Regions from separate parts of the Massilia haematophila genome, predicted to be linked through region 1. Evidence: predicted binding sites of a transcription regulator. Region 1 holds the regulator's gene; each other region holds the start of a gene.

Region 1 (7,857 bases):
ATCACGACGCCGTCCATGACCGAGATATAAGGCTTCGGATAGAAGTGAATCAGGTGATTCAGGGCGTATTCTTCGGTGAAGAAATCCTCGAGCAGCGCGCTACCGCCCATCGGCGTGGCGTGGCCGGCTTCGTGGAAGAAGCGGATGTCGCCGCCCGCGCACAGGGCTTTTTCGCTGCTGCTGGTGATCACGACCGCGTCGACCCTGCTGTCGTCGCGCCAGGCCAGCAGCACCTCGGTCAGGCGCCGCACCATGTCGAGCGATAACGAGTTCAATGCTTTCGGACGGTCGAGGGTGATCGTGCCGGTGCCGTTGGCAACGCGGGTCAGGACGAAGTCGGTCATGGTCGGTCCGTGGTAGAAAAAACACGCATTCTACCGAAGGACGAGACAACTGGGGTATTGACGGCGCGGCAAGAAATGAACATGCCGGAAATGAAAAGGGCGCCATGGGCGCCCTCGTTCAGACGGTGCTTGCCGGCCTGTCAGGCGACGGCTGCCTCTCCGCCTTCAGGGCGGCGCTTGAGCGCCTCGTGACTATGATTCTGCAGGATGGTTTTGTATTTCATCACCTGCCGATCCAGCCTGTCCATCAACAGGTCGATCGCCGCGTACAGGTCTTGCGCAACGCTTTCCACGTGCACGGTCTTGCCGGACATGCGCACATTAATCTCGGCTTTCTGCCTTTTGTCTTTTTCGGTGAGATTGTCGATCGCGAGGATCACGTGGGAGTCGATCACTTGATCGAAATGGCGGGTAATGCGTTCGAGCTTGTTCTGTACGTATTCACGGATGGCGGGGGTTACGTCGAGGTGGTGACCGCTGATGGTGAGATTCATACACACTCCTTTGAAGATGTGGCGGCTGCCGCGCCGCGCCACAAGGAAGCGCGAGGGTGCCGCCGTTACAAGGATTTGCGGAGACTAACGGGAGGAATTTTCAGTGCTTCACGGTACTTGGCAACCGTGCGGCGTGCGATGACCATTCCTTGTTCACCGAGCATTTCCGCGATCTTGCTATCGGATAATGGGTTCTTGGGGTCTTCTGCTCCTGTCAGTTGCGCGATGAGAGCCCGGATCGCCGTCGAAGACGCTTCGCCCCCCGCTTCGGTGGCGACGTGGCTTCCGAAGAAATACTTCAACTCAAACATGCCGTGCGGGGTCAGCATGAATTTCTGAGTTGTGACACGAGAAATTGTGCTCTCGTGTAGTCCTAGTGTATCAGCTATCTCACGAAGCACAAGGGGCCGCATGGCAACCGCGCCATGGCTGAAAAAGTTCCGCTGACGCTCAACGATTGCCTGCGATACACGCAGGATCGTGTCGAAGCGCTGGCGCATGTTCTTGATCAGCCACTTCGCTTCCTGCAGCTGCGCGCTCATCTGGCTTTCGCCCTTGCCCTGCTTGAGCAGGGCCGCGTACATGTTGTTCACGCGCAGGCGCGGCATCACGTCCTGGTTCAGCATCACGCCCCAGCCGTTCTTCGTTTTCCGGACAATTACGTCCGGAACCACGTAGTCCGAGGTGCTCGAGGCGAAGGCCGCGCCGGGATGCGGATTGCACTGGCGGATCACAGCCTGGGCTTCGCGCAGGTCTTCGTCGTCGCAGTCGAGCGCCTTTTTCAGTTTGTTGAATTCGCGCTGCGCGAACCAGGTGAGATATCCCTCGACGATCTTGAGGGCCATGCGCCGCGTCACCAGCGGCACGCCAGGCATGGCGCGGATCTGCAGCGCCAGGCATTCGGCGGCGCTGCGCGCACCCACGCCCACCGGATCGAGGCTTTGCACCAGCGCCAGCGCGCAGCGCAGCTCGTCCATCTCGACCTCGAGCTCCTCGGGCAGGCGCGCGTGGATCTCATCCAACTGCTCTTCCAGGTAGCCGTTGTCGTCGATGGCGTCGATCACCAGTTCGGCCAGCGCGCGGTCGCGCATGCCCAGTCCCGTCACCCGCACCTGTTCCGACAGGTGCTCGCGCAGCGTGACGCCGGCCGCTTCCAGCTGCGGGCGGCCATCCTCGTCCTCGCCGTTGCCGGCGCCACGTCCGGGTTCGCCCCAGTCGCCATCGCCGCGGTCGGCATCGCGCTCGCCATCGGCGCCCGCGGCGTCGAAACCGTCCACCGCTTCGCCGTTCGCGGCCCCCTCTTCCGCGCCGGGCGCGGCCGGCGCCTCGCCGCTGCCGGGCGCACTGTTGATGGCGCCGTCGGCGAGCAGGCGCACCGAGTGGTCGAGCGGATCGTCGAGCCGTTCGAGCAAGGGATTGTCGGACAGGATCTGTTCGATTTCCTGGTGCAGTTCCAGCGTCGACAACTGCAGCAGGCGGATCGATTGCTGAAGCTGCGGGGTGAGCGCCAGGTGCTGCGAAGTCCGGAGTTGCAGGGATTGTTTCATCGCTTGTTGCTGCCAGGTTGTCGCTTCGTGATTGCTACGATTGCTACATGCGGAAGTGCTCGCCCAGGTAGACGCGGCGCACCGATTCGTCGGCGATGATGTCGTCAGGGCGGCCCGAGGCCAGCACGGCGCCCTGGTTGATGATGTAGGCGCGGTCGCAGATGCCGAGCGTCTCGCGTACGTTGTGGTCGGTGATCAGGACGCCGATGCCGCGCTCCTTCAGGAAGCGCACGATGCGCTGGATCTCGATCACCGCGATCGGGTCGACCCCGGCGAAGGGTTCGTCGAGCAGCACGAAGCGCGGATTGGTGGCCAGCGCGCGCGCGATCTCGACGCGGCGGCGCTCGCCGCCCGACAGCGACAGCGCCGGGTTCTCGCGCAGCTTCTCGATCTGGAGTTCGGCCAGCAGCGAATCGAGGCGCTCGTTGATCGCGTCCTTCGAGAGCGGCTTGCCGTCGTCGTTGCGCTGCAGCTCCAGCACGGCGCGGATGTTGTCCTCGACGGTGAGCTTGCGGAACACCGAAGCTTCCTGCGGCAGGTAGGACAGGCCCAGCACCGCGCGCCGGTGGATCGGCAGGCTGGAGATGTCGGTGCCGTTGATCTCGATCGACCCGGCGTCCGACGGCACCAGGCCGACGATCATGTAGAAGGACGTGGTCTTGCCGGCGCCGTTCGGGCCGAGCAGGCCGACGACTTCGCCGCAGCCCACTTCCAGCGACACGTCGCGCACCACCAGGCGCTTGCCGTAACTTTTCTGCAGCCCCCGGACCACCAGGGTGCTGCTCGTGCTTGCATCTTTCATGTTTACTTTCCTGCGGGTGCTGCCGCTGGCGCCGGTCCGGTGCGGCGCGGCGCGATGATCAGGGTGCCGCGGCCGCCGCCGACCTTGCTTTCGCCGCTCGCGTCGTTGCGCACGGCGGCCACTTCGCGGCGGTTGTCGTAGGAGATGTAGGCGCCGTTCAGTTCATTGGTCAGGCGGCCGTTTTCCAGTTCCTTGACGACGGCTTTCGAGAACAGCTTCACCAGTTCCTGGCGCTCGTCGTACTCGATGCGCTCGGCCTGGCCCTCGACCCACATGTCGCCGGCGCCGTCGCGCTTCTGGCGGAAGGTCGCGACGCGTCCGGGGCCCGAGGTCAGGGTGACGCTCATGTAGCCTTCCGGCGTTTCCTTGACCAGCGCGCGGTCCGACTTCATGGTGAGCGTGCCGCGCGTGAGGACCACGTTACCGGTCAGGATGCGGGTCTGGGTCACCTCGTCGATGTCGAGCGAATCGAAGTTGACGACAGCCTGCTTGAGCGAGTCGGCGCGTTCGGCCGAAGCGGACAGCGACAGCAGCGTGAGGACGGCGGCAGCGAGGATTTTTTTCATGTTGGGTGCTCGTTCCTTGTGTTGTGTAGGTCAGCGCTGGCGCGGCGGATAGACGATCTGGCCGCGGCCGAGTTGCAGCTTCTGGGTCGGGTTCTCGGCCACCAGGCCGACGCTGTTCACGGTCGACGCGCCGAGCTCCATCCGCACCGGACGGTCGGTCTTGACGATCTCCTCGTCGGCCAGCACGGTCAGCGCACTGGTGCGCGCGCGCATCCCTTCCGATGCCGGCGTGGCCGGGCGCACGATGTCGACGTTGTCGATCAGCTCGATCCGGTTTTCCTGGTGGTGGATCTGGGCGCGGTCGGCGTGCATGGTCATGCGCGGACGCCCCGGCGCCATGCTCTCGACCACCGGCTTGCTCACCTCCGAGACATCGTTCAGCGGATGATGGGCCAGGCGCTCGCCCGACAGCAGGTAGCGCGGCTGGCCGCTCTCGGTCATGCGCACCACGCTGAAATTCTCGACGATGTAGTCGGGCTCGTTCCCGGCATTGCCGAGATTGTCCGCGTCTTCCGATTGCAGGGCCTGCAGCAGCCAGAAGCTGCCGAAAGCGAAGAACACGGCCGTGAGCATCAGCGCCAGCAGCTTCCAGCGGTGCGAGGTCCGGCGGTTGACGAGGGTCGCCATGGCTCGTTACCCGAAGTACGGCGCCAGCGCCTGTTCGTAGGTGCCCTGGGCGCGCATCACCATGTCGCACACTTCGCGCACGGCGCCGCGCCCGCCCGGCGCCTTGGTCACGTAATGGGCGCGGTACTGCACGTCCGGGTGGCCAGTGGGCACGGTGACGGCGAAGCCGACCCTGGTCAGCAAGGGCAGGTCGATCACGTCGTCGCCGATGTAGCCGCACTCCTCGGCCGTCACGCCGGTCTGCGCCAGCAGCTCGGCAAAGGCGACGCGCTTGTCGTGGAAGCCCTGCCAGACGTGGTTGATGCCCAGGTCCCTGGCGCGGGCGTTGACGATCGGCGACTTGCGCGCGCTGATGATGGCGGTCTGCACGCCGGTCTTCTGCAGCAGCTGGATGCCCAGGCCGTCGAGGACGAAGAAGGTCTTGGTGACCTCGCCGTCCGGTCCGTAGGTCAGGCTGCCGTCGGTCAGGATGCCGTCGACGTCGAAGATCATCACTTTCACGCGCGCGGCGCGCTGCATGTGTTCCAGTGCGGTGATCACGCTACTCATCAGATTACCTTTGCGCGGGTCAGGTCGTGGATGTGCAGGGCGCCGACCAGCTTGCCGTCCAGGTCGACCACCAGCATCTGGTTGATGCGGAATTCTTCCATGATCGCCACCGCGTCGACCGCCAGCTGCTCGGGATGCACGGTGCGCGGGTCCAGGTGCATGACGTCGCGAATGCTGATGTTCGAGAAGTCCTGCACGCGCTCGATCAGGCGGCGCAAGTCGCCGTCGGTGAACACGCCGATCGGGCGCCGGTCCGCATCGACCACGGCGGTCATGCCCATGCCCTTCTGGCTCACTTCCAGCAGGGCCCGCGCCAGCGGCGTCTCGGGCGTGACCGACGGCACCGCCTCGCCGCTGCGCATCACGTCGCGCACGTGGGTCAGCAGGCGCCGGCCAAGGGCGCCGCCCGGGTGCGAGCGCGCGAAGTCTTCCTCGCGGAAGCCGCGCGCGTCGAGCAGCGCCACGGCCAGGGCGTCGCCCAGGGCCAGGGTGACGGTGGTGCTGGCGGTCGGCGCCAGGTTCATCGGGCAGGCTTCCTTGGATACCGAGATGTCGAGGTGCACGTCGGACAACAGCGCCAGGCGCGATTGGGGCTTGCCGGTCATCGCGATCAGGGGCGTGCCCATGCGCTTGACGACCGGGAGGATATCCATCAGTTCCGACGATTCGCCGGAGTTCGAGATCGCGATGAACACGTCCTGGGCGGTGACCATGCCCAGGTCGCCGTGGGCGGCTTCGCCCGGATGCACGAACATCGCCGGGGTGCCGGTCGAGGCCAGGGTGGCGGCGATCTTGCGCGCGATATGGCCGGACTTGCCCATGCCCGAGACCACGACGCGGCCGGTGCAGGCGTACAGCGTGGCCACCGCGCGCACGATGGAATCGTCCACGCCGAGGCGGTCGTGCAAGGCCTTGACCGCGTCGGCTTCGATCGCGAGGGTCTCGCGCGCCAGTTCCATCACGCGGCGGGACTGGTTCTCGTCAAAACTGTTCTGCATTGTTTTTTCATCGGTTACACTCATCCCGGAAGTATAAACGAATTGCGAAAGCAAAAAACTTGCCAGACGTATTAAACAACGCTCACTGCGAACGCTCACTGCGCGTAAAAGAAACGAACGAATGGCATCCGGACTCGAACTGACTCTTCTCCTGCTCGGCAGTGCGGTGCTGGGCGTGGTCGCCTTCCGCAGCCTGCACCTGCCGCCGATGCTGGGCTACCTGGCCGTCGGTGTGCTGATCGGCCCGCACGCGCTGGGCCTGGCCTCGGATACCGCCTCCACCCACGCGCTGGCCGAATTCGGCGTCGTGTTCCTGATGTTCTCGATCGGGCTGGAATTCTCGCTGGCCCAGCTGCGCGCCATGCGCCGCATCGTGTTCGGCCTCGGGCTGGCCCAGGTGGTGCTGACCATCGTCGCCGCGGTCGCCGGGGCGCTGCTGCTGTCGATGTGGATCCCGGCCCTGAAGGTGAGCTGGCAGGCCGCGTTCGCGCTCGGCGGGGCGCTCGCCATGTCCTCCACCGCCATCGTGGTGAAACTGCTCACCGAGCGGCTGGAGCTGGAAAGCGAACACGGACGGCGCATCATCGGCATCCTGCTGTTCCAGGACCTGGCCGTGGTGCCGCTGCTGATCCTGATTCCCTCCCTGGCGCGCGATCCCGAAGACCTGGCCGTGACCCTGGCCTGGGCCGCCGTGAAGGCGGCCGCGGTGCTGGCGCTGCTGCTGTTCTTCGGCCAGAAGCTGATGCGCAACTGGTTCACCCTGGTCGCCAAGCGCCGCTCGCAGGAGCTGTTCATGCTCAACCTGCTGCTGGTGACGCTGGGCGCGGCCTGGATCACCGAGCGCGCCGGCCTGTCGCTGGCGCTGGGGGCGTTTGTCGCCGGCATGCTCATTTCCGAAACCCAGTTCAAGCACCAGGTCGAAGAAGACATCAAGCCCTTCCGCGACGTGCTGCTCGGCCTGTTCTTCATCACCATCGGCATGCTGCTCAACCTGCGCATGGTGCTCGAGCACTGGTGGCTGGTGCTGCTGTTATTGGTGGTGCCGGTGCTGCTGAAGTTCGCGCTGATCGCGCTGCTGGCGAAAGCCTTCGGCTCCACCGATGGCGTCTCGATGCGCACCGGCCTGGCCCTGGCGCAGGCCGGCGAATTCGGTTTCGTGCTGCTCAACCTGGCCTCCGGCTCGAAGCTGATCGATCCCTTCCTGATGCAGCTGGTGCTGGCCTCGATGGTGCTGTCGATGCTGGTCGCGCCTTTTGTCATCGCCAAGTCGGACCGGATCGTGATGAAGATCGCGGCCAACGAATGGATGATGCAGTCGCTGCAGCTGACGCAACTGGCCAGCCGCACGATGGCCGCGCAACAGCACGTGATCATCGCCGGCTTCGGGCGCAGCGGCCAGAGCGTGGCGACCTTGCTGTCGGACGAGAAGCTGCCCTGGCATGCGCTCGACCTCGACCCCGAGCGGGTGCAGGAAGCGCAGGCGGCCGGCTCGAACGTCTCGTATGGCGACGCCGGCCGGCGCGAAGCCCTGATCGCGGCCGGCATCAACCGCGCCAGCGCCTTGGTGATCACCTTTGCCGACACCCGCGCGGCGCTGAAGGTGCTGCACCTGGTGCACGAGCTGGCGCCGACGCTGCCGGTGATCGTGCGCAGCCACGACGACAGCGACCTGGAGGTCCTGCGCCAGGCCGGCGCCACCGAGGTGGTGCCGGAAGCGCTGGAAAGCAGCCTGATGCTGGCGTCGCACGCGCTGGTGGTGGTCGGGGTGCCGCTGCGGCGCGTGGTGCACCGCGTGCAGAGCGCGCGCGACGAGCGCTACGCCGCCCTGCGCGGCTACTTCCACGGCGCCAACGACATCAGCGACGACTCCGAACACATGTACGTGCGCCTGCATTCGGTGGTGCTGCGCGAGGACGCGCAGGCGGTCGGG
Region 2 (7,857 bases), 1.1 Mb from region 1:
GCGTAGCTGGCCAGCACGGTCTTTAGATAAAGCACCGTATGTTGCGGTATGCCTAGCAAAGAAAACGGCATACAGAACCCCATCGAGTTGAGAGTAGAAATCGCTTCTACATGATGCGATAACAAGTCATTCGAGATGCACATGATTACCAACAGCGAGTGAGGTTTTGATGAGCCCAGGGGACTTTGGTCTGAGCGTTTTTGCCAGCTGGTTAGCGAACAAGCTCGACACATTTTTGAAAACACCAGTGTCGGAAGGAGCGACACATACAACGGTTCAATCAGCTGCCATTCCTGCTGAGGAACAAAGAAGTGAGGGGCCCGAGATCAAGCGTACAGCGCGCTTCAGAACATTTGATTCTGCCAGGGACTTCGACACACTGCTTCGTACTGTTTCTGAACCAGTAATTTCTATTTTGATCGAAGACACGCCATCGACCTCTTATCGCCTGCCGAGCATGGTGCTTGAGTCGCGCGTTACCGGCGAATGGTTCGTTTTCCCTAGAATGCGGATGAGCTTTGAGGGGAATGGCGGCGGACTAAGGAACGCACGAGACACGTTCGATCTGATCCGGCTCGTCGGGGCGAATGTCGGCGCCTGGGTGGTGCCGCAGCAGGTACTCGATAGTCTCGACAATGGATACCTTGTTTGGGCCGAGGTCCGGCCAACTGCTATTCCTCTTCTGGCAGTAATAAGTGGTGAGCATTCATGGTCCGAGATCGAACGTAATGTCCAGCGATTCTTGGCGCCTCCAACGCCTGAGGAATAAGACAGGACGCAAGCTTCAGCCCATTTAGCGACGCGGTTTTCTGTCTAGCCAGAAAGTGGGGGAAGTTATACCGCAGTAACCCAAATCCCGCGTCGTCTCGCCTTCCTGCCTATGCTACATCCCCGGCGTGACGCCAGCTCCGCCGGCCGCTACGCGCCACCCATCTCGCGCGAATTGGCGTCGGTGCGGAACAGGATCGGTTGCAGTTGCTGCCGCTGTCCATCCTCCTGCGTGCGCCGCGCATGCATCACGACGGCCTGCACCTCGCCGTGCCGCGGCGATTTCGCGCATACGGGGTCCGCGTTGTCGGCGTCCCCCGTCATCGCATAGGCCTGGCAGCGGCAGCCGCCGAAATCCTTGTCCTTGTCGGCGCAACCGCTGCAAGGCGACTTCATCCATGCATCGCCACGGTAGCGGTTGAAGGCGCCGCTGGCGTACCAGATATCCTTGACGCTGAACGCGCGTACGTTGGGGAAGGCGATTCCCGGCAGGGAGCGGGCGGCATGGCAGGGCAGGGCGGTGCCATCGGGGGCGATGCCGAGGAAAACCGAGCCCCAGCCGTTCATGCAGGCCTTCGGCCGCTCTTCGAAATAATCGGGCACGACGAACAGGATGCGCATCCTGTTCCCGATCCGGGCGCGCCAGGCGTTGACGGTCGCTTCGGCCTGCGCCAGCTGCTCGCGCGTCGGCATCAATTGCGCCCGGTTGACCAGGCCCCAGCCGTAATACTGGGTGTTGGCCAGTTCCAGGTACTCGACCTCCATCTCGAGCGCCATCGCGATGATCCTGTCCACGTGGTCGAGGTTGAACCGATGCAGCACGACGTTCAGCACCATCGGATAGTCGTGCTGCTTGATCAGCCTGGCCACACGCCGTTTGAGGTCGAACGTCTTGGTGCTCGACAGGAAGTCGTTCATCTCGCGGGTCGAATCCTGGAACGAGAGCTGGACGTGATCCAGCCCGCGTTCCTTCATGCGGCCCAGGCGCGCCTCCGTCAGGCCGATCCCGGACGTGATCAGGTTCGTATAGAAGCCCAGCCGGCGGCCTTCGCCGACCAGCTCCTCGAGATCGTCGCGCAGCAGCGGCTCGCCGCCCGAGAACCCGAGCTGGGCCGCACCGAGCTGGCGCGCCTGGCGCATCACGTCGAACCATTCTTCGGTCGTCAGCTCGGCGCGGTGCTTCGCGTAGTCGACCGGGTTGTAGCAGAACGGGCAATGCAGTGGACAGCGATAGGTCAGCTCGGCCAGCAACCAGAGCGGCGCGGAGATCGCAGGGCGGGACAGGGCGGGGCCAGGAGTCGGGGCGTTCATGGCTGCAAGTGACCGAGCCGGCTTCAGGCGATCCAGCCGCGTTCGCTGGCGGCGCGCAGGAAATCGTCGACGTCGCCCTGCAGGCCGCTGCAGTTGAACGCCTGCTCGAGCTCGCCGACGATGGCCGGCGCCGTATGCTGACCATCGCAGCGCTTGAGGATCTCGGCCGCGCTCTGGTTCAACTTCACCATTCCTTCCGGATACAGCAGCACGTAGTTGCCTTGCGCCTCTTCCCACTGCATGCGGAACAGGCGCGACAGGGCGGGTTTGTCGGGGACGATGTTCATGGGGCACCTTGGTTATGGATAAGCTTTTTCGATGGCGTCGAGCATCGCCCACAAGATGTCGAGCTTGAACTGCAGGATCTCGAGCGCGCGCTCCTGCTGGGCACGGGTCGTGAAATGATCGAGCGTCACTTGCAGGCCATGTTCGACGTCGCGTTCGGCCAGCGATATGCGGCTGCGGAAATACTGCAGGCCCGCGGGGTCGATCCAGCCGTAGTGGATTGGCCAGTTGGCCAGCCTGTCCTTGTGGATTTTTGGCGCGAACATCTCGGTCAGCGACGAGCAGACCGCTTCCTGCCAGGGGACGCGGCGCGCGAAGTTGACGTAGGCATCGACGGCAAAGCGCACACCGGGAACCACATGGCGTTGCGACCACAGGGCCTCGCGCGCGAGGCCGACCGCCTCGCCCAGCCGCACCCAGGCTTCGATGCCGCCTTCGTTATCGTCCCAGCCGTCATGGTCGAGGATGCGGCGCACCCATTTGCGCCGCGTTTCGCGGTCCGGGCAATTGGCGATGATGGCGCCGTCTTTCTGCGGAATGTTGACCTGATAATAGAACCGGTTGGCGACCCACCCGCGGATCTGGTCCTCGCGCAGCAGGCCTTCGTTCATCTTCACGTTGAACGGATGATGGATGTGGTAACCGGCTCCACGGTCGCGCAATTGCGCTTCGAACTCGCTGCGGCTCCAGGGGACGGCAACAGTCATAGGTCGATCTCCATGCCGTCGAACGCGACCTCGATGCCGTGGCGCGCCAGGAGGACGCGTTGCTCGGAGTCCTCGTCCAGGATCGGATTGGTGTTGTTGATGTGAATGAGCACCTTGCGCCGCTCGCCGATGCTGTCGAGTACGGCAATCATGCCGGCCTCGCCCGACTGCGGCAGGTGCCCCATGTCGGCCGCGCGCTTTTTCGAGAATCCAAGGGTGACCATTTCGTCCGCGCTCCAGAAGGTGCCGTCGACCAGCACGCAATCCGCGTGGCGCAGCGCAGCCTCCACCGGCGGGTCGATCGCACCCAGGCCCGGCGCATAGAACACCGACTTGCCGCTTGCCACGTCCTCGATCAGCAGGCCGATGTTGTCGCCAATTTCAGGGCGCTCCCGATGCGGCGAATACGGCGGCGCCTTGCTGCTAAGCGCAAGTGGCGTGAAGCGGATGCCTTCGATGCCCGGCACCTGCGTCGCCGGCAGGCGCTTGATGCTTGCCGCGTCGCTGCCGACGGCCAGTTCATGCCAGCGCACGCCACAGTAGTGGGACAGGACCGGCGCCAAAGGCAGCGTATTGTTGAGTTCATGCCAGACCGGGGCCGTACAGTAGAGGGGCAGCGGTTTTCCTTCCCGTAGCATCAGCAGGCCGGTGACGTGGTCGATCTGCGCGTCCATCAGCATCACGGCGGCAATGCCGGAGTCGCGCCGGGCACGCTCCGGCTGCAGCGCCGGCATGGCGCGGATCTGCGCGAGGATGTCCGGCGAAGCGTTGATGAGCACCCAGTCCTGGCCATCGGCGGACACCGCGATGGAGGACTGCGTGCGCGCCGTCGCCCGGATGGCGCCGCTGCGCAGCCCGCTGCAGTTGCGGCAGTTGCAGTTCCACTGGGGAAAACCGCCTCCAGCTGCCGAGCCCAATACGATGATTTTCATAGGCGGATCATAGGCAGATGCGTCAGCCGGCGGCGGCGCCCGGGGCGGCGGCGCCATGGCCGGCCTTGACGCTTGCTAGCGATTGGCGATGTACAGCGTGATTTCGAAACCAAAACGCCAGTCGATGAACTCGGGCTTACTCCAGGTCATGATCGTCTCCTTAAATGATTGAATGCGCCATTCCGATTGCGCCAGCAGGCGGCTCGACTGCGAAGCTGGCGATTCGTGCAGTCACGAGGCAATAGGCAATACCCATGCCACCTGCGCGCTGGGGCGTCGTGGAATTGTGAATGGCGATAATCGCCTGATCAGGTGTGCCAAAGTTGAACAGTGGTATTGCAGAACTGACACATGTGCTACGTGCGTGGGCAATTGGATGGCGAAATGTGGCCGTCATTCAGGAGCAGATGCTGCGCGCCTTCATCAGCGCATCGCAATCCTGTGCCGACGCGCTGGCGAAGAGCGCCACGGTGGTCCAGCGCCAGTCGATGGAGCGCTTTGCCGTTGCGAACTGCAAGGTGGCCGGCCTGATGGGGCAGGCACTCACGCAGGATGGAAAGCATGCAGCCGGCGAGATGAAGCCTGCCCGCGCCGCCGTGTCCATGCCGATCGGGTATGTTGATACTTGGTACTTGGAAAATATGTAATGCTCGTCCATACTCGGGTCGGACGACGATCACGTCGTCACACTCGCTGAAAAGGACCCTGATATGCGAATCTTGCTTCCGGCAGTGGCAGTTGTGGCGTCGTTGGCCGCTTGCGGTGGTAGCGGCGAGGGAAACGCCGATACCAAACTCGCCGGCACCAAAATCGTCCCCGGTACCAAAGTGTTCAAATCGATGGACTCGCTGCAGTGCAGCGGCGGTGGCGTCCCGCTCTCAGCCCTGCAAGCGCAACTGGCTGCGGCCAACATCCAGGTCCAGGCTGCCGAGTGCGGCAACGATGGCCGGCCCACCCCGGCGGTATGCGGTGTCTCGGATGGCCGCATCGGGATCTTCGAGATCCCGGTCGACCAGGGCGCGGCAGCTGCCGCAGCCGGCTTCAAGCCCTTGACTACCTTGCCGGACGCAAAGACGATTCCTTGCGCGTAAAGGGTCTTGGCGGGACTGGCCGAACGACGACTAGATCGCCGCCGTCCAGTCGCCCGACTTGCCGCCATGCTTCTCCAGCACCCGCACATTGGTCATGACCATGCCGCGATCGGCCGCCTTGCACATGTCGTAGATCGTCAGCAAGCCGACCTGCACGGCGGTCAGCGCTTCCATCTCGACCCCGGTCTTGCCATGGGTCTCGACCTGCGCGCGGCAATGCACGCTGTTGTTGGCGCCATCGACCTCGAAGTCGACCGCGACGCGGGTGATGGCCAGCGGATGGCACAGCGGCACCAGGTCGCTGGTGCGCTTCGCGCCCATGATGGCGGCGATGCGGGCGATGCCGAGCACGTCGCCTTTCCTGGCGTTGCCCGACTGGATCAGCGCCAGCGTCTCGGGCTGCATGCGGATGGTGCCGGCCGCCACCGCGATGCGGTGGGTCTCGTTCTTGGCGCCGACGCCGACCATGTGGGCCTGGCCGCTGGCGTCGAAATGGGTGAGCGGGGAGGCGGCGGTCGGGTTCGGATCGGTCATTGTCTGTCTGTATGGCTGGGTAAGAAAGTGTTTCGGTCCGCGGCAAAGTAGTCGTGGATGGGGTTATCATAGCACCGTGAAACCGATGACCCATCCTGCGTTGCCGCCCGCATCCGCCCGCTGGCGCCGTTCGCTGGCCGTCCTGCTCGTGTCGGCTGCGACCGGTTTCGCCTGTGCCTCGGCGGCCGGGCAATCCCTGAACGTTGCCGCGTCCGCGCGCCTGCCCACCCTGGGCGACACCGCGCGCGAAGACCTGTCGCCGATCACCGAGCGCAAGCTCGGCGAGGAGATCATGCGCCAGATCCGGCGCGACCGCGACTATCTCGACGACGACCAGATCCTCGATTACCTGAACCATTTCGGCGGCGCCCTGGTCGACGCCGTGCCCGGCGCGCGCGGCGAGACCGGCGCCGACTTCGGCTTCTTCGCCGTGCGCGACCCGGTGCTGAACGCCTTTGCGCTGCCCGGCGGCTTCATCGGCATCCACTCGGGCCTGTTGATCGCGGCCCAGACCGAGTCCGAGCTGGCCTCGGTGATGTCGCACGAAATCGGCCACGTGTCGCAGCGCCATATCGCGCGCATGATCGGCCAGCAGAAGCAGGATGCGCTGCTGCCGCTGGCCGCGATGGTCCTGGCGGCGCTGGCCGCGAAAGCCAACCCGGATGCGGCGATGGGCGTGCTGATGGGCGGGCAGGGCCTGGCTGTCGACCGCCAGCTCAGCTTCAGCCGCGATGCCGAGCGCGAGGCCGACCGCGTCGGTTTCCAGATCATGAGCGCCGGCGGCTACGACACCTCGGGCATGGTCGCCTTCTTCAAGCGCCTGCAAAGCGCGAACAAGATCTACGGAGAACTGCCGGCCTTCCTCAGCAGCCACCCGCTGACCGGCGAGCGCATTGCCGACATCCAGTCGCGCATCCGCGAGACCCCGCTGCGCCAGCGTGCCGATGCGATCGAGTTTCACCTCGCCAGGGCGCGCGCACGCGTGCTGCAGGACGGCAGCACCACCGGCCTGCGCGACACCCGCATCACTTTCGAATCCCAGCTGAACCAGCCGCAGCGCCAGCAGCAGGTCGCGGCCCAGTACGGTCTTTCCTTCCTGGCGCTGAAGCAGGGCGACCTGGCGGCCGCGCGCAGCTGGCTCGACAAGGCGCGCGCTAGCATGCAGCCGCGGGAAGGTGTGTTTTCTGCCGCTCCGGCCAGCGATGGCGGCGCCATGTTCGCCGGGCTCGATCTCGAGATCAAGCTGGCGCCGGGCCAGCCGAAGGAAGTCGCGCAGCAGGCCCTGAAGGATGCCGAGCAGGCCGTCAACCGTTATCCGCTGTCGCGCGCGCTGGCGCGCCAGTATGCGGATGCGATGATCTCCGCCGGCAAGTACGACGACGCGACGCGTTACCTGCGCGACCAGGTGCGCCAGTACCGCGAGGATCCGAAACTCCACGACCTGCTGGCGAAAGCCTATTCGCAGCAGGGCAAGATCGCCTTGCAGCACATGTCGCTGGCCGAATCCTACGTGCTGGCGGGCGCCCTGCCGGCGGCGGTGGACCAGCTCAACCTCGCGCGCAAGGCGAGCGATGTGTCCTTCTACGACCAGTCCGTGATCGACGCGCGCGAACGCGAGATCCGGGAGCGCCAGCGCCAGGACAAGGAACTCGAAGAGAAGGTGAAATAAGCGCGTGCGTCCAGTTGTCCTGCCCATGAAGATGACCATCGACGTCTCCGGCGAGACCGTCGAGTACGTCATGGCCGGCAGCGGCAGTCCCGCCATCGTGCTGGTGAATGGCACGGGCGGGCCGGTCGACGCCTGGTTCAAGATCTTTGCCGCCCTGGCCGGCGAGCACTGTAGCTTCGCCCACAGCCGCCCCGGCATCGGCGCCAGCAGCAAGCCGGTGCGCGCCCAGACGCTTGATGAAATGGTCGAGGCGCTGCGCGACGTGCTGGAAGCGGCCGGCGTGCCCCAGCCCTATGTGCTGGTCGGCCATTCCTTTGGCGGACTGGTCGTGAACCTGTTCGCGCGCCTGTATCCGGAAGAAGTCGGCGCTGTCGTGCTGCTGGAGGCGATCAGCCCGGACGACCTGCGCGTGCTGCCGCGGCACGAGAGCATGCTGCAGCGCGGCCTGAAGGCGCTGGGCGAGCGCCTCATGCCGGCCCATCCGCTGGCCGAAACGCGCCACGTCGACCAGACTCTGGCCGAGCTGGAAGCGGCGCCGCCGTTTCCGCCGATTCCCCTGT
Region 3 (7,857 bases), 150 kb from region 1:
TCGAACGCGCACAGCAAGGTCAAGGACAAGATCACGGCCGTCAAATCGATGCCGGTGGCGAACGCGGTCGGCGCGGTGGGCATCAACACGAATGCCGAGGACATCGCCAAATGGATGCAGGTGCTGCTCGATAACGGCCGCGTGGCCGGCGCCAAGGGCGCGGACGGCAAGGAGCTGCGCCTCTGGTCCGACGCCCAGGCGCGCGAGATGTGGACCGCGCAGACGCCGATGAAGATCAACACCCCGAAGCCGCCCCTGGCTGCAACGAAGCCGAACTTCTACGCCTACGGGCTGGGCTTCCAGCTGCGCGACTATAAAGGCCAGCTGGTCGCCATGCACGGCGGCGCGCTGCAGGGCTTTTATTCGCGCGTGCTGCTGGTGCCGGAATCGAAGCTGGGCATTGCCATCCTGACCAACGCCGAGAGCGGCGGCGCACTGAGCGCCCTGCAGTACCGCCTGCTCGACCAGTACATGACCGGCGCTACGCCGACCGACTGGATCAAGCTGGTCGCCGACCTCGAAGAGGAAGCGCATGCCAAGGAACTGGCGCGCCTGAAATCGGCCACGGATACGCGCGCGTCGGGCTCGAAGCCGTCGCTGGCGCTGGCGTCGTATGAAGGCCAGTACGAGGACCCGTGGTATGGCATCATGAACATCAAGCGCAACGGCAACAAGCTGCGCATGTCGTTCTCGCGCACGCCGGACCTCACCGGCGAGATGGAGCACTTCCAGCACGACACCTTCATCGTGCGCTGGAAGGAGCGCAACTTCAACGCCGACGCCTACGTCACCTTCTCGCTCGACCACGACGGCAGCATCGACAACGTCAAAATGAAGGCGGTGTCCGAGGAAACCGACTTCAGCTACGACTTCCACGATTTGCTGTTCAAGCCGGTGAAGGCAAGCGCGAAGAAATAAAGTGAAACGGGCCGATGGCCCGTTTTTTTATTGTTGGTGTTTCCCTGTAACGTCGCTTCATCGGTGAACGTGCTTGGAACGCTTTGCGGACCGTAGGGTGGGCACCCCGTGCCCACGCGGAACGCGATGTCATCGGCGGCCGTGTTCTGGACGCGCTGCGGGTGTCGAGACAGCGTGTCTCATGGAGCACACGCTAACGCCTCTCCCGGGAGACTGCCAACTCTGCGCGGAATGCCGGCATCAAATAGGAGCAGCACGCATCACGCTTCCGCGTGGGCACGGAGTGCCCACCCTACGCCATCGTCACCGCCATATCGAAAACGGGGCCATCGGCCCCGTCCTCTTTACTGCTTCACGAACTTCAGCGTCATGCGATCGCTCTCGCCGACCGCCATGTATTTTTCGCGGTCCTTGTCCTTGTTTGCCAGCACCGGCGGCAGGGTCCACACGCCTTTCTCGTGATCCGCCTTGTCCTTCGGATTGGCGTTCACTTCCGACTTGCCTGCCAGCTTGAAGCCGGCGCTTTCGGCCATCCGGATCACATACGCTTCGTGCACGTAGCCGCTCGAGGCCTTGTCGTCCTGCTTCATCGAAGCAGGCAAACGGTGGTCGACCACGCCCAGCACGCCGCCCGGTTTCAAGACCTTGTGGATTTCCTTGAAGGTGGTCTTCACCGCCTCGTCGCCGTTGCCGACCCAGTTATGCAGGTTGCGGAAGGTGAGCACCATGTCGACGCTGTTCGGCGCGGCGATGTCGTAGCGGGTCGGCGGCTCGAACACGCTGGTGACGACCTTGTCGTACAGCGCCGGGTTCGAGTCGAGCTTCTTCTTGAACGCTTCCCCGTAACGGTTGCCGGGCGCAATCGCCTGGCCCGCGCCGATCAGCTTGCCCTTGTCGCGCAGGTAGGGCGCGAGGATCTCGGTGTACCAGCCGCCGGAAGGCACCAGTTCCACCACCGTCATGTTCGGCTTGATGCCGAAGAAGGTGAGGGTTTCGTAGGGATGGCGGTAGACGTCGCGTGCGCGGTTGCTCTCGGCGCGGTGCTCGCCGGCGATGGCGGCTTTCAGCGCGTCGTCGGCCTGGGCGGCGCCGGCGATGCCGGTGGCCAGCAGGGCGGCCAGGATCAGTCGTTTCATGGGTCTAGGTCTCCGTGTGGTTGCGTGTGCTTGCAAGTGGTTGCGGGCCCGGCAGCGCCGTCGCCGTCGCGCCCGATGATCCGGCAAGCCATCTTGCCAGTCAAGCAAATCCACGCGCGCACCCCAGGCGCATGTCAATACGCCAGATAGGACGTATGTACTGTCCGCATCCCGTACGAGCGGACACTCGGACACGCCATGGACGTCCGCATGGACTGGACATTTCGAAATACGCCCGGCTGGTACAAAGATTGCCTATCCAAAATCTTTAGTTGCTGATAATGTTTAGCAGTTTGCCGTCGCGCTCGCCGCGACGACAGCCACGAGTTCTACATATACATACGCGGCTTGCCCGTGTGCGCGCCGCCCCCGAAGCAGGTTGAATTCAGGAGACACAATGGAACGTCGTACCTTTCTCAACATCGGCACCATCGCATTTGGTTCGATGCTCATCCCGGTCGCCGGACGCGCGATCGCGGCCGAGGAACTGATCAATCCCATGGCCGCATCGGCCAAGAAGGCGCTGGCCGACATCGCGCTGAACGCCGCCACCAAGGCCGGCGCTTCCTACTGCGACGTGCGCATCGGCCGCTATCTGAACCAGTTCGTCACCACCCGCGACCTGAACGTCGAGAACGTCGTCAATACCGAGTCGGCCGGCGTCGGCGTGCGCGTGATCGCCAACGGCGCCTACGGTTTCGCGGCCACGTCCGACATGACCGCGGACGGCATCGCCGGTGCCGCGCGCCAGGCGGTCGCGATCGCCCGCGCCAACGCCAAGCTGCAGTCCGAACCGGTGCAGCTTGCACCAGTGAAGGGCATCGGTGAAGTCGCGTGGAGCACGCCGATCAAGAAGGACTGGCGCACCGTGCCGATCAAGGAGAAGGCCGACCTGCTGATCGCCGCCAACAAGGCTGGCATGGACGGCGGCGCCAACTTCATGCAGTCGATGCTGTTCCAGGTGAACCAGCAGAAGTATTTTGCCTCGACCGACGGCTCCTACATCGACCAGGACCTGCACCGCCTGTGGGCCCCGATCAGCGCCACCGCGGTCGACAAGACGACCGGCAAGTTCCGCTCGCGCAGCGGCCTGGGCGCACCGGTCGGCATGGGCTACGAATACCTCGACGCCCGCCCCGAGCACAAGATCAAGGCCGCCGGCGGCGTCGCCACCCTGTACACCGATTCCTACGACATCATCGAGGATGCGCGCGCCGCCGGCCGCGACGCCAAGAAGAAGCTGACCGCGAAATCGGTCGCCCCGGGCAAGTACGACCTGATGCTCAGCCCCGAGCACCTCTATTTGACCATCCACGAATCGGTCGGCCACCCGACGGAACTGGACCGCGTGCTCGGCTACGAGGCGAACTACGCCGGCACCAGCTTCGCCACCCTCGACAAGTGGCAGTCGAAGAACTTCAAGTACGGTTCGCCGATCGTCAACATCGTCGCCGACAAGACCACCCCGGGTTCGCTCGGCGCGGTCGGCTACGACGACGAAGGCGTGCCCTGCAAGAAGTGGGACATCGTCAAGGACGGCATCCTGGTCAACTACCAGGCCACGCGCGACCAGGCTCACATCATCGGCGAGAAGGAATCGCACGGCTGCTCGTACGCCGACTCCTGGAGCAACGTGCAGTTCCAGCGCATGCCGAACGTCTCGCTGGCCGCCGGCAAGAAGAAGCTCACACCGGACGAGATGGTGAAGGACATCAAGAAGGGCATCTACATCGTCGGCGAGGGTTCGTTCTCGATCGACCAGCAGCGCTACAACTTCCAGTTCGGCGGCACCCTGTTCTACGAGATCAAGGACGGCAAGATCGGCCAGATGCTGGAGGACGTCGCCTACCAGGCCAACACCCAGGAATTCTGGAATGCCTGCACTTCCATCTGCGACGAGCGCGACTGGCGCATGGGCGGCTCCTTCTTCGACGGCAAGGGCCAACCGCCGCAGATCAGCATCGTGTCGCACGGTTCGTCGACCGCGCGCTTCAACGGCATCAACGTGATCAACACCGCTCGCAAGATCGGCTAAGGCAGGGAACGACATGACCATCTTGACCCAGGAACAAACCAAACGCATCTGCGACCGCGTGATGTCGCTGTCGAAGGCCGACGAGTGCATCGTCAGCATCGGCGGCAAACGCGCCGGTAACATCCGTTTCGCCCGCAACGCCGTTTCCACCGCCGGCCTGACCGACGACACCAGCCTGACCGTGCGCGTCGCCTTCGGCAAGCGCCAGGGCACCGCCAGCATCAACGAGTTCGACGACAAGTCGCTCGAGCGCGTGGTGCGCCGCGCCGAGGAGCTGGCGCGCCTGGCGCCGGAAAATCCGGAATTCATGCCGGCCGTCTCGAAAGCCGAATTCCGGGCCTCGAACACCTTCGTGCAGAAGACCGCCGACATCGACCCCGAGATCCGCGCCCAGGCCGCCGCCTACAGCATCGAGGCCTGCCGCAAGAAGGGCCTGGTCGCCGCCGGCTTCCTGCTCGACACCACCTCGTTCGAGACCATCGCCAATTCCAACGGCGTGTTCGGCCACCAGGCCCTGACCTCGCTCGACTTTACCTGCACCATCCGCACCGAGGATGGCCGCGGCTCCGGCTGGGTCAAGCGCTCGGCGCGCGACCTGGCCCGCTTCGACCCGCGCGAAGCGGCCGACGTCGCCATCGAAAAGGCGCTGCGTTCGGTCGATGCGAAAGCGCTGGAACCGGGCCGCTACACCGTGGTGCTGGAACCGGCCGCCACCAGCGATTTACTCGCCTTTATGTTCAACGGCTTCGACGCGCGCCGCGCCGACGAGGGCCGCAGCTTCCTGTCCAAGGCCGGCGGCAAGAACCGCCTGGGCGACAAGCTGTTCGACGAGAAGGTGAACATCTGGACCGACCCGTGGAACCCGGACGTGCCCGTGCTCCCCTGGGACAACGACATGCGCGCGCGCGAACGCGCCGCCCTGATCAAGGACGGCCGCGTGGCCGCGATGGATTATTCGCGCTACTGGGCCCAGCAGAAGAACGCGCGCTCGATCGGCAGCCCGGGCAACTTCATCATGGGCGGCACGGACAAGACCACGGCCGAGCTGATCGCGAATACCAAGAAGGGCGTGCTCGTTACCCGCACCTGGTACATCCGCATGGTCGACCCGCAATCGGTGGCGCTGACCGGCCTGACCCGCGACGGCACCTTCTACATCGAGAACGGCAAGATCAAGCACCCGATCAAGAACTTCCGCTTCAACGAAAGCCCGGTCACGCTGCTCAACAACATCGAGGAGATCGGCAAGCCGGTGGTGATCGGTGGCGACGAAGGTCCGGACCCGATGGTGATCCCGTCGATGAAGGTGCGGGATTTCAACTTCACGTCCCTCTCGGACGCGGTGTAAGAGTAGGCGCTGGCGCGCTTTTGTAGGGTGGGCACTTGTGCCCACGCGGATTGAACTTCAGAACAGCCGCGAATTCATTAGCGCCGATACGGGCGCCATGCGGAACGGTTTCGACATGCAAGCGCCGTACCGCGTGGGCTCAAGAGCCCACCCTACGAAAAACGCGGTCGCACCGACCGCCCCAACGGAGAAAAGATGGAACGACGTAGCTTCCTCAAAATCGGCGCCGGCACGGCGGGCGCCATGCTGGTACCGGTGTTCGGCAACGCGATCGCGGCCGAAGACCTGCTGAACCCGATGGCGGTCAGCTTCAAGAAAGCCCTGGCCGACGCCGCCCTGAACGCGGCAACGGGCGCCGGCGCGACCTACTGCGACGTGCGCATCGGCCGCTACCTGAACCAGTTCATCACGACGCGCGACCTGAACGTCGAAGGCATCACGAATACCGAATCGACCGGCGTCGGCGTGCGCGTCATCGCCAACGGCGCCTACGGCTTCGCCGCGACCAACAGCATGAACCCGGACGCCGTCGCCGGCGCCGCACGCCAGGCCGTGGCGATCGCGAAGGCCAACGCCCGGCTGCAGCTCGAACCCGTGCAGCTGGCGCCCGTGAAAGGCGTGGGCGAGGTCAGCTGGGCAACGCCGTTCACGAAGGACTGGCGCGCGGTCCCGGTCAAGGAAAAGGCCGACATGCTCCTCGCCGCCAACAAGGCCGGCCTGGACGCGGGCGCGAGCTTCATGACCGCGAACCTCTTCCAGATCAACCAGCAGAAGTATTTCGCCTCCACCGACGGTTCCTACATCGACCAGGACATCCACCGCCTGTGGGCGCCGATCACCGCCACCGCGGTCGACAAGGCGACCGGTAAATTCCGCTCGCGCGGCGGCCTCGGCGCCCCGGTCAGCATGGGCTACGAGTACTTCGACGTGCGCGCCCAGGACAAGGTGCGCGCCGCCGGCGGCGTCACCACGCTGTACACGAAATCCTATGACGTGATCGAGGATGCGCGCCTGGCCGGCAAGCAGGCGCGCGAAAAGCTGTCGGCGAAATCGGTCGAGCCGGGCAAGTACGACCTGGTGCTGGCGCCGGAACACCTGTTCCTGACCATCCACGAGGCCGTCGGCCACCCGACCGAACTGGACCGCGTGCTCGGCTACGAGGCGAACTACGCCGGCACCAGCTTCGCCACCCTCGACAAGTGGCAGACGAAGAAATTCAAGTTCGGCGCCGATCGCGTGAATTTCATCGCCGACCGCACCACGCCGGGCTCGCTGGGCCTGATCGGCTACGACGACGAAGGCGTGCGCGCGAAGCAGTGGGACATCATCAAGGACGGCGTCCTGGTTAACTACCAGGCCACGCGCGACCAGGCCCACATCATCGGCGAAAAGGAATCGCACGGCTGCTCGTATGCCGACTCGTGGAGCAACGTGCAGTTCCAACGCATGCCGAACGTGTCGCTGGCCGCCGGCAAGGCAAAGCTGACGCCGGACGAGATGGTTGCCGACGTCAAGAAGGGCATCTACATCATCGGCCGCGGCTCCTACTCGATCGACCAGCAGCGCTACAACTTCCAGTTCGGCGGCACGTTGTTCTACGAGATCAAGAACGGCAAGATCGCCGGCCCGCTGGAAGACGTGGCCTACCAGTCGAACACCCAGGAATTCTGGAATGCCTGCAGCGCGATCTGCGACGAACGCGACTGGCGCATGGGCGGCTCCTTCTTCGACGGCAAGGGCCAGCCGAGCCAGGTCAGCGCGGTCTCGCATGGCTCGAGCACCACGCGCTTCAACGGCATCAATGTCATCAACACCGCACGCAAGATCGGTTGAGGAGAGAAACGATGAAACAGCTGAACCAGGAAGAAGCAAAACGCATCTGCGACCGTGTCCTCTCGTTCTCGAAGGCCGACGAATGCAGCGTCGACATCAGCGGCAACCGCTCGGGCAACGTGCGCTTCGCGCGCAACAGCATCTCGACCGCCGGCCTGAACGAGGACATGGTCCTGACCGTGCAGGTCGCCTTCGGCAAGAAGTCCGGCATTGCACAGGTCAACGAGTTCGACGACAAGTCGCTGGAAAAGGCGGTGCGCCGCGCCGAGGAACTGGCACGTCTTGCGCCTGAAAATCCGGAATTCATGCCGGCGATCGGGAAGCAGCAGTACAAGCCCACGCCGACCTTTGTCCGCGCGACGGCCGACATCGATCCGGAATTCCGCGCCCAGGTCGCCGCCTACAGCATCGAGGCGGCGAAGAAAGCGGGCCTGGTCACGGCCGGCTTCTTCAACGACAACACGCGCTTCAACGCGATCGCCAACTCGAACGGCGTGTTCGGCTTCCAGGAACTCACCGATCTCACCTACACCTGCACCGCGCGCACCGAAGACGGCCGCGGCTCGGGCTGGGTGAGCCGGGCGGCG
Region 4 (7,857 bases), 2.4 Mb from region 1:
AGGATTGCCCGCCGGGCTGGCATTTCGAAGGAACGCCATGGGACGCCTCGCCACCCTCCTCTCCACCCTCGCGCACAAGCTCGCGCTCGACGCCTATACCGTGGCGCTGCTCGGCATGGTCGTGCTGGCGAGCTTCCTGCCCGCCAGCGGCCAGGTCGCCGTCGCGCTGGGCGACGTCACCACGGTCGCCATCGGCCTGCTGTTCTTCCTGCACGGCGCCAAGCTCTCGCGCGAAGCCATCGTCGCCGGCCTGATGCACTGGCGCCTGCACCTGCTGGTCCTGGCCTCGACCTTCGTCATGTTCCCGCTGATGGGCCTGGCCATGAAGCCGCTGGCCCTGGGGCTGCTCACGCCGGACCTGTATCTCGGCATCCTGTTCCTGTGCGTGCTGCCCTCGACCGTGCAGTCCTCGATCGCCTTTACCGCCATGGCGCGCGGGAACGTGGCGGCGGCCGTCTGCAGCGCCTCGGCCTCGAACTTCCTCGGCATCTTCCTCACCCCCATGCTGGTCGGTGCGCTGATCGTCAGCGACGGCGGCGCGGCCGGCGGCGGCTCGGGCTGGTCGCAGGTGCTGAGCATCGTCGAACAGCTGCTGCTGCCCTTCCTTGCCGGCCAGTTGCTGCGCCCCTGGATCGGCGCCTTCATCGACCGTCACAAGCCGGTGCTGCGCTACGTCGACCAGGGTTCGATCCTGCTGGTGGTCTACACCGCGTTCTCGGAATCCGTGACCGAAGGCCTGTGGCAACACGTCTCGGGCTGGACCCTGTTCGCGCTGATCGGCGTCAGCTGCCTGATGCTGGCGATCGCCCTGGGCCTGGCCACCTGGACCAGCCGCCGCGCGGGCTTCTCGAAAGAGGACGAGATCACGATCGTGTTCTGCGGCTCGAAAAAGAGTTTGGCCACCGGCGTGCCGATGGCCAAGGTGCTGTTCGCGCCTTCGGCGCTGGGGATGATCATCCTGCCGGTGATGCTGTTCCACCAGATCCAGCTGATGGTCTGCGCCGTGCTGGCGCAGAAGTGGGCAAGGCGCGCCGAGTGAGGCTTGCCTGAGGCTTACTGCTGGCGGCGCCGGCGGACGGCGTACAGTGCGCCCAGGCCGCCCAGCAGCATCGCGGTGGTGGCCGGCTCCGGCACGGGCGACGGCTCGCCCGGGGTGGCATCGAGGTCGGTGACCGTCAGGGTGTAGACGCCGGTCCCCAGGTACTGGGTCAGGTTGAAGGTGCCGAGCTTGAAGGTCGGCGTGTATTCGGAACCGGTGTAGAGCTGGAGGCCGTCGGTGCTCAGCAGGAGCGTGTCGCCGTACCAGTCGAGGATCTCCATGCCGCCGCCGATGGAAGCGTTGAAGAAGGTCAGGTCGGCCACGTCGAACCACGAACCCGGGAAGTTACCGAAGACGTCATAGACGGTGAAGCCGAGGCCGGGATAGGGAACATCCGACGCGAGGGTGGAGTCCAGCTGCCAGCTGGCGTTGTAATCGCCGGTGAGATCGAACTGGTACAGCCCCGCATTCGCCACGCCTGCCGAGAAGAACATGACGGCAGCAGCTGCTTTTTTCAGACTTTTCATCAGATTCATTGCGCATTCCTGTCAAGTGAATGGTCGTTATCCCGACCGGTGATGGTAGTTTCGGGAGCAATGCGAGGGATGTCACACTGATACCGAGGGTAAAACATCGTGCAATACCATTCGTTAGCAGGAAATGTGCCTGAGAGAAAATATTTATAAAAAACAATGAGTTATGATAATTGCCCGAAAATTAATAATATTTTCGTAAGATTTCTCGACAGGATATGGCGAAAGAAAAGCAGGTACGAGGTCCGGCTCTCGGACCTCGCCCTTGAATCCAGTCTTAGAAGCGGACCTTGACGAAGGCCGAGGGGCCGGTCAGCTTCAGGTCGAGGTCGGCAGTGCGTTCGCCATTGCGGTGCAGGTCGATCTTCTGGATGCCGTAGTCGAGCATCAGCGAGACGTTGCGGGCGGCCAGCCATTCGACGCCGGCGGCGCCATTGTAGACGTGGCCCTCGACCGTGCCGCCGTTCTTCTTGACGCCGCCCGCTTCGGCGTACAGGCGCACCTTGTCGTTCAGGGCGTAGCGCCAGGCCAGCTCGATCGTCGGCGCCCAGACGCCATCGCTGGACGAGCCGCTGCCGCTCCAGGTATAGGTCTCGGGCGGGTTGGATGCGCTCACCTGCGCATCGGCCGAACCGGAAATCTTGGCGCGCAGGTAGGCCGCGCCCAGGCCGACGCCGAACACGCTCTTTTCCTTGCCGAACCACAGCTTGTACGCCAGGCGCGCCATCTCCAGGCGCAGCTTGGCGTCGGCCTCGATGCTGCCGCTCACCGGACGGCCTTCGTACACGGTGTCGCCGTCGAGCGTGGCGCCGTAGCCTTTGCTGAAGCGGAAGTAATCGAAGGACAGGCCGTGGCTGTCGCCGAACAACAGCTCGGCCTTGGCGCGCGGCAGGCTCTCGTGGCCGATCTTTTCGTCGGGCGTGTCGACGCGGCCGTAGCGGGTGTCGCCGCCGAGGTGGATCTCGGGATCGGCATAGAAGGCGCCGCCGGAAATGCTGATACGGTCCAGGGCCGGCGATTGCTGGGCCTGGGCCATGCCGGCCGTCGCGGCGCCCAGCAGGATGGCGCCCTTGACGGCATTGACGACGATCTTGTTCAGGGAGGGGCGGACGGCGCGCGTGGCTGGGCTGGACATGGGTTCTCCAATAGAAAAGTGTTGTTCAAAAAATGTCCGCCAGACTTTGTCTGGCGCGACAACACTTTTATTATCGCCAATATCATATTAACAACGCGCACGATTGCTGACCTTGCGGTCAGCAATCGTGCGCCCGCCTCGCCCCTTCCCTCCCTTCACTCGATGCTGACCTCCTTGCGGTTGTCGCGCGACACCCGGTCGATCATCTTGTTGTAGGGATCGACGCCGACCTCGAACGGTTGTTCCTTGACCGTCACGGTCAGCACCGGATTCGCGCCCGAGAGCGCACGCTTCTCCAGCAGCAGCACCTTTTCGTCGGCTTCCTTGGCGCCCCTGGCGCGGGCGAAGACGCCGACTTCCACCGGTTCGTCGTAGGCGCGCGGGTTCTCCTTGCCCTTGCCGTCGGCCTCCGTCTTGGCCAGGTGCAGCTTCATGGTCACGTCCCACTGGCCGTCGCTGCGCTTCTTCGCGCTGGCCTCCAGCACGCGGTTGTCGTAGAAGACGATCTTCTCGAACAGGTCGGTGATCAGGGCCTGCTTCGATGGCGGGGCTTCGGCGCGGATATAGTCGACCAGCTCGGCGGAGGTAGCGAACGGCGACTCCTGGTAGCCCTTGTCCTGCAAGAAGCGCTTCAGGGCGCGGTTCAGGGCTTCTTCGCCGATCTCGTCGCGCAGGCGGTAGAAGACCAGGCTGCCCTTGCGGTAGTGGATGTAGGCCTGGTTTTCCACCCGCACCAGCGGCAGTTCCTCGATCAGCTCGCCGCCGCGCGAACTCAGGTAACGATCGAGTTCGTAGCGCAGGAAGCGGCGCATCTGCTGGCGGCCATATTCCTTCTCCATCACCATCAGCGCCGAGTATTGCGACAGCGATTCGATCAGCATGCTCGATCCCTGCACGTTGGCGGCGGTCACCTGGTGGCCCCACCACTGGTGCGCCATTTCGTGGGCCGTCACGTAGAACACGTAGTCGATGGCGTCCTTGTCGCGCAGGTCGGCGATGAAGCCGATCGACTCCGAGAACGGGATCGTGTTGGCGAAGGACTGGGCGAAGCTCTGGTAGTTCGGGAACTCCAGGATGCGCACCTGCTTGTGCTGGTAGGGCGTGAACCGGGTCGTGAAATAGTCCAGCGACTTCTGCGTGCCCGCGATCATCCGGTCGACGTTGTAGGCGTGCTTCCTGTCGTGGTAGATCTCGATCGGGATGCCCTTCCACTCGCCCTTCTTCACCGCCCAGTCGGCCGACAGGTAGGCGAAGAACGGCATCATCTTCTGGTCCATCCTGTACTGGAAGTAGTTGCGGCCGTTTTCCTTCCACGACTTCTGCAGGTAGCCCGGCGCCAGCGCGACCTGGTCGCCGCTGGTCGAGACGACGGTCTCGAAATCGATCCAGTCCGCATCCTGGCCGAACATGGTGTTGGCGCGCGCCGCCTTGTCTTCCAGCTTGGCCATGCGCTCGGGTTCGCCCAGGCCGCGCTTGCGGCGCTCGTTACGGTCGGTCAGCTCGCCGCCCGGCTGGTAACCGATCTGCGGGAAGAACTCGCGGTTGTTGAAGAAGGTGCCGTTCAGGTTGATGGTATCGGCCGTCCCGCCGTTCGTGAAGCCCGGACGGCGCACGTCGACCGCGAAGTCCAGCGGCAGGCGGGCGCCGGGCGCCAGGGCCTGGTCCAGCTTGATGATGGTGAAGCCGAACTTCCTGTCGTCCAGCTCGACCTTGTGCGCGGGCAGTCCCGACAGGGTGGTCGCGACATCCGGGTTGCGCTGCAGGCGCAGCGTGTCCAGCGGCTTGCCCGTCTTGTTCTCCAGGACGTAGCGGCCCCGGATCGCGACCCGGCGCTCCTCCGGATAGATATCCACGTTGGCGCGCACGTCGACGATCTTCGCGTGCGGCAGGTCCTTGTACTTGCGGTAGGTCTTTTCGTACTCGGCCTGCTTGTCCATCGCCACGTTGCCGGCCTCGTAGCGCGCCAGGGTGTTCGTGTTGTGGAGGATCCATGCGCCGACCCCGGCGAATGCGATGCCGCAGGCCGCCAGCGCCACGCCGGAAGGCCCCTTCAGGCGCTGGCCGGCCGTGCGCAAGCGGGTGCGCCAGTCGACCGACAGGCCGCGTACCCAGAAGGCCTGGGCCACGATCAGGGCTGCCACGGTGAACAGGGTCCAGTACAGCGCGAACCAGGCCCAGCCCGCGAGGAAGTGGCCGTAGCCGTTCATGTCCGAGTACGGCGTGCGCGGCAGGCCGCCGATGTTGTACAGGTTGTGGTCGAAGTGCATGACGAGGGCGACGACCTGCGACACCATCAGGACGATCATCAGGGCGTAGCCGGCGAACTTGTTGTTCGTGACCACCTGCAGGACGATGGCGATCAGGCCCAGGAGGATGAAGGGAACGCTCGAGACCAGCATGCCCTTGGCGTAGAGCGCCAGCTCGACCGGGGCGCCGCCCCTGACCAGCTGGATCGCGATCGCGGCCAGGACGCCGGTGAACAGGAAGGCCAGCACCACGCCCACCAGCGCCAGGCTCTTGGCGACCAACGGCGCCCAGTTCGGGGTCGGCATCGCATCGACGACGTCGGCGATCCTGGCCTGGCGTTCCTTGAAGATCAGTTCGCCGGCGTAAAAGGTCACGATGATGAGCAGCATGAAGTTGAAGCTGCCCTCCATCATGTCGATCATCAGGTGGGTCATCGGATAGACGTCGGTGCCGAACATCCGGTCCATCTGGGAGGCGGAGCCGACCATGTTCAGCACGCCGAAGAGCAGCATGACGAGGAAAGGCACGCTCTTGAAGACGGCCGCGGCGTCGAAAGCGAAGATGTGGCGGCACTGGGCCCAGCGCGTGGCGCGGCCGAAGCGCGGTTCGATGCGCGGCAGCGCACGGGGAGCAGCGGCAGGCGCGGCCGGCGCCGGCATCCTGGCCTTGCCGAACAGGCGCTTGCCGGTGCCGGCGCGCTGCGGCTTGAACAGGGCCAGGGTCAGGCCGAACAGCGCCAGCGCGACGCCGGCCCAGAGCACGCGGTTGGCCAGGATGTAGCCGGCGAAGTCAGGCAGGCCCGCGTTCGCCTCGGCGGTGGAGAAATAGCGGGTGGCGCGGCCCAGCGCGCGGATGCCGAAGGGGTCGGTCAGGACGGCGATCCACTCGTTGTCGATATCCGCGGTGAAGCGGCCGGCGACGATCCACAGCACGAAGAAGGCCAGCACGCCGACGTAGACCAGCATGATCGAGCGCGTGGTCGAGGCCAGCAGCATCAGCACCGCGCCGATGAAGAACAGGTTGGGCACCACGATGACGCCGAGCGCCCACAGGTAGGCGCTGCCCGGGAAGGGGCCGACGCGCTGGGCGTCGACCCAGGGCATCAGCGGGCCGAGCATCGAACCGGCGACGATCAGGGCGAAGATGAACAGGCAGGCCACCAGGCCGGCGGCGAAGCGGCCGACCAGGTAGTCGTGCTTCTTCATCGGCGTGGCGAACAGCATGTCGGAAATGCCGACGTCGGCGTCGCGCAGCACGGTGCCGGCGATGAAGATGGTGACGACGAACATCGAGATCAGGCTGAAGGAGCCGAGCAGCTGGGCCACGACCAGCGGCGCGTTGCGGTTGACGTTGCCGATGGCGCCGCCGACCTGGATCGCGTCGGTGGTGGTGGCGCCGAAGGCCAGCGCGCCGAACAGCAGCGCGCAGACCCACAGCAGGGGCTGGCGCAACTGGGTAGCGAGTTCGAACTTGAAGAATTCTCTCAGCATGGCCGCCCCTTATGCCATCGCCGGCGTGTGGTCGGTCGATGCGGCCGGCGCGGCCGCTTGCGCGGCGCGGCCGGCGTTGCGGATCTGGAGGAAGTAGACGTCTTCCAGGTCCGGCTCGACGCTGACGAAACCGTCGTCCGGCTGCGACTCGGCATACACGTTGATCTGTGGACGGCCGGCCACCAGGCGCGTCGACAGCACTTTGAAGCGTTCCTGGTATTCCGCCAGCGCTTCCTGGCTGATCGTGCGGCGCCAGACGCGGTTCTTGAGCGTGTCGATCGCGGCCTGGGGTTCGCCCTGCAGCAGCACCGTGCCCTTGGCGATCATCGCCATGCGCGGGCACAGGTCGGTCACGTCCTCGACGATGTGGGTGGACAGGATCACGACCACCTGCTCGCCGATCTTGGCCAGCAGGTTCAGGAAGCGGTTGCGTTCGTCCGGGTCGAGGCCGGCGGTCGGCTCGTCGACGATCACCAGGCGCGGCGCGCCGAGCAGGGCCTGGGCGATGCCGAAGCGCTGGCGCATGCCGCCCGAATAGGTGCCGAGGGCGCGCTTGCGCGCCTCCCACAGGTTGGTCTGGTGCAGCAGGCCCTCGACCGCTTCCTTGCGCTCGCCCTTGCCGGTCAGGCCCTTGAGGACGGCGAAGTGGTTCAGCAGCCGCTCCGCGCTGACTTTCGGGTAGACACCGAAGTCCTGCGGCAGGTAGCCGAGCTGGCGCAGCAGCCCTTCCTTGTTCTGCAGGACATCGAGGCCGTGGAAATGGATGCTGCCGCTGTCGGGATCCTGCAGCGTCGCGATGGTGCGCATGAGCGAGGACTTGCCGGCGCCGTTCGGTCCCAGCAGGCCAAACATGCCGTTCGGGATCTCGAGGCTGACATTGTTGATGGCCTTGACGCCGTTGGCGTAGGTCTTGTTGAGCTGCTTGATCGATAACATCGTTGCTTCTCCCTAGTTATAGATGGTGCGATGCCGCGTCCTGCCGGGGCGGATCGACGGATAGTATTTCCTCGTTGTTAATCTATCTTTGATGAAAAGCAATGTCAGCCGTTTGTGACAGGCTGCAGAAAACCGGGAATGGATGACGTTTTTCGCGGAATATGCAATGCGCATGGGAACGCCGGCGGGCCGGGGCGTCTGTTCAATGAATGTCTTGACGAGCGGAAAAATTGATCTTAAAGTGATATCACTTTTAGATCACTTCGGAGACCAGCAATGACCATGAACAAACGGCACGAAACCGCGCTTTCGTCGATGAACGGTTACCTGGGCGCCGGCGCCGGCCTGCTCGCCATCGGCGTCGGCGCCATGCTGCTGCGCGGCGGCGCGGTGCTGCCGGGCGTGCTGCTGGTCGTGCTGGGCATCCTCGCCTTCAGCGGCCTGTACATGCTGCAGCCGAACGAAACGGCGGTGCTG

Evidence for each region. The regulator sigma-54, encoded in region 1, starts transcription at its own class of promoters, with help from an activator protein. The targets are predictions, from matches to a motif close to TGGCANGNAANCTGCTTT.
Region 2: pqqA (pyrroloquinoline quinone precursor peptide PqqA) is a predicted target of sigma-54. The motif match lies at 4,246-4,263, and genes of this name have one in related genera.
Region 3: ACFOPH_RS20420 (TldD/PmbA family protein) is a predicted target of sigma-54. The motif match lies at 2,295-2,312, and genes of this name have one in related genera.
Region 4: ACFOPH_RS10670 (PEP-CTERM sorting domain-containing protein) is a predicted target of sigma-54. The motif match lies at 1,690-1,707, and genes of this name have one in related genera.

What each region holds. Positions count from the first base shown of each region.
Region 1 covers NZ_JBHRVV010000001.1:4,765,715-4,773,571, reverse strand. Annotated here, with positions in the region: gene ACFOPH_RS21160 (enoyl-CoA hydratase/isomerase family protein) at 1-344, opposite strand, end outside; gene hpf (ribosome hibernation-promoting factor, HPF/YfiA family) at 485-838, opposite strand; gene ACFOPH_RS21150 (RNA polymerase factor sigma-54) at 904-2,385, opposite strand; gene lptB (LPS export ABC transporter ATP-binding protein) at 2,429-3,187, opposite strand; gene lptA (lipopolysaccharide transport periplasmic protein LptA) at 3,190-3,753, opposite strand; gene lptC (LPS export ABC transporter periplasmic protein LptC) at 3,784-4,380, opposite strand; gene ACFOPH_RS21130 (KdsC family phosphatase) at 4,387-4,929, opposite strand; gene ACFOPH_RS21125 (KpsF/GutQ family sugar-phosphate isomerase) at 4,929-5,951, opposite strand; gene ACFOPH_RS21120 (monovalent cation:proton antiporter-2 (CPA2) family protein) at 6,049-7,857, shown strand, end outside.
Region 2 covers NZ_JBHRVV010000001.1:3,693,539-3,701,395, reverse strand. Annotated here, with positions in the region: gene ACFOPH_RS16395 (hypothetical protein) at 170-769, shown strand; gene pqqE (pyrroloquinoline quinone biosynthesis protein PqqE) at 919-2,079, opposite strand; gene pqqD (pyrroloquinoline quinone biosynthesis peptide chaperone PqqD) at 2,103-2,366, opposite strand; gene pqqC (pyrroloquinoline-quinone synthase PqqC) at 2,379-3,071, opposite strand; gene pqqB (pyrroloquinoline quinone biosynthesis protein PqqB) at 3,068-4,003, opposite strand; gene pqqA (pyrroloquinoline quinone precursor peptide PqqA) at 4,079-4,153, opposite strand; gene ACFOPH_RS16365 (hypothetical protein) at 4,390-4,650, shown strand; gene ACFOPH_RS16360 (hypothetical protein) at 4,714-5,094, shown strand; gene moaC (cyclic pyranopterin monophosphate synthase MoaC) at 5,125-5,628, opposite strand; gene ACFOPH_RS16350 (M48 family metalloprotease) at 5,714-7,297, shown strand; gene ACFOPH_RS16345 (alpha/beta fold hydrolase) at 7,302-7,857, shown strand, end outside.
Region 3 covers NZ_JBHRVV010000001.1:4,618,595-4,626,451, forward strand. Annotated here, with positions in the region: gene ACFOPH_RS20410 (serine hydrolase) at 1-918, shown strand, start outside; gene ACFOPH_RS20415 (class I SAM-dependent methyltransferase) at 1,263-2,054, opposite strand; gene ACFOPH_RS20420 (TldD/PmbA family protein) at 2,452-4,089, shown strand; gene ACFOPH_RS20425 (TldD/PmbA family protein) at 4,103-5,437, shown strand; gene ACFOPH_RS20430 (TldD/PmbA family protein) at 5,633-7,270, shown strand; gene ACFOPH_RS20435 (TldD/PmbA family protein) at 7,282-7,857, shown strand, end outside.
Region 4 covers NZ_JBHRVV010000001.1:2,400,027-2,407,883, forward strand. Annotated here, with positions in the region: gene ACFOPH_RS10665 (bile acid:sodium symporter family protein) at 38-1,039, shown strand; gene ACFOPH_RS10670 (PEP-CTERM sorting domain-containing protein) at 1,054-1,575, opposite strand; gene ACFOPH_RS10675 (hypothetical protein) at 1,850-2,707, opposite strand; gene ACFOPH_RS10680 (M1 family aminopeptidase) at 2,863-6,444, opposite strand; gene ACFOPH_RS10685 (ABC transporter ATP-binding protein) at 6,454-7,380, opposite strand; gene ACFOPH_RS10690 (SPFH domain-containing protein) at 7,663-7,857, shown strand, end outside.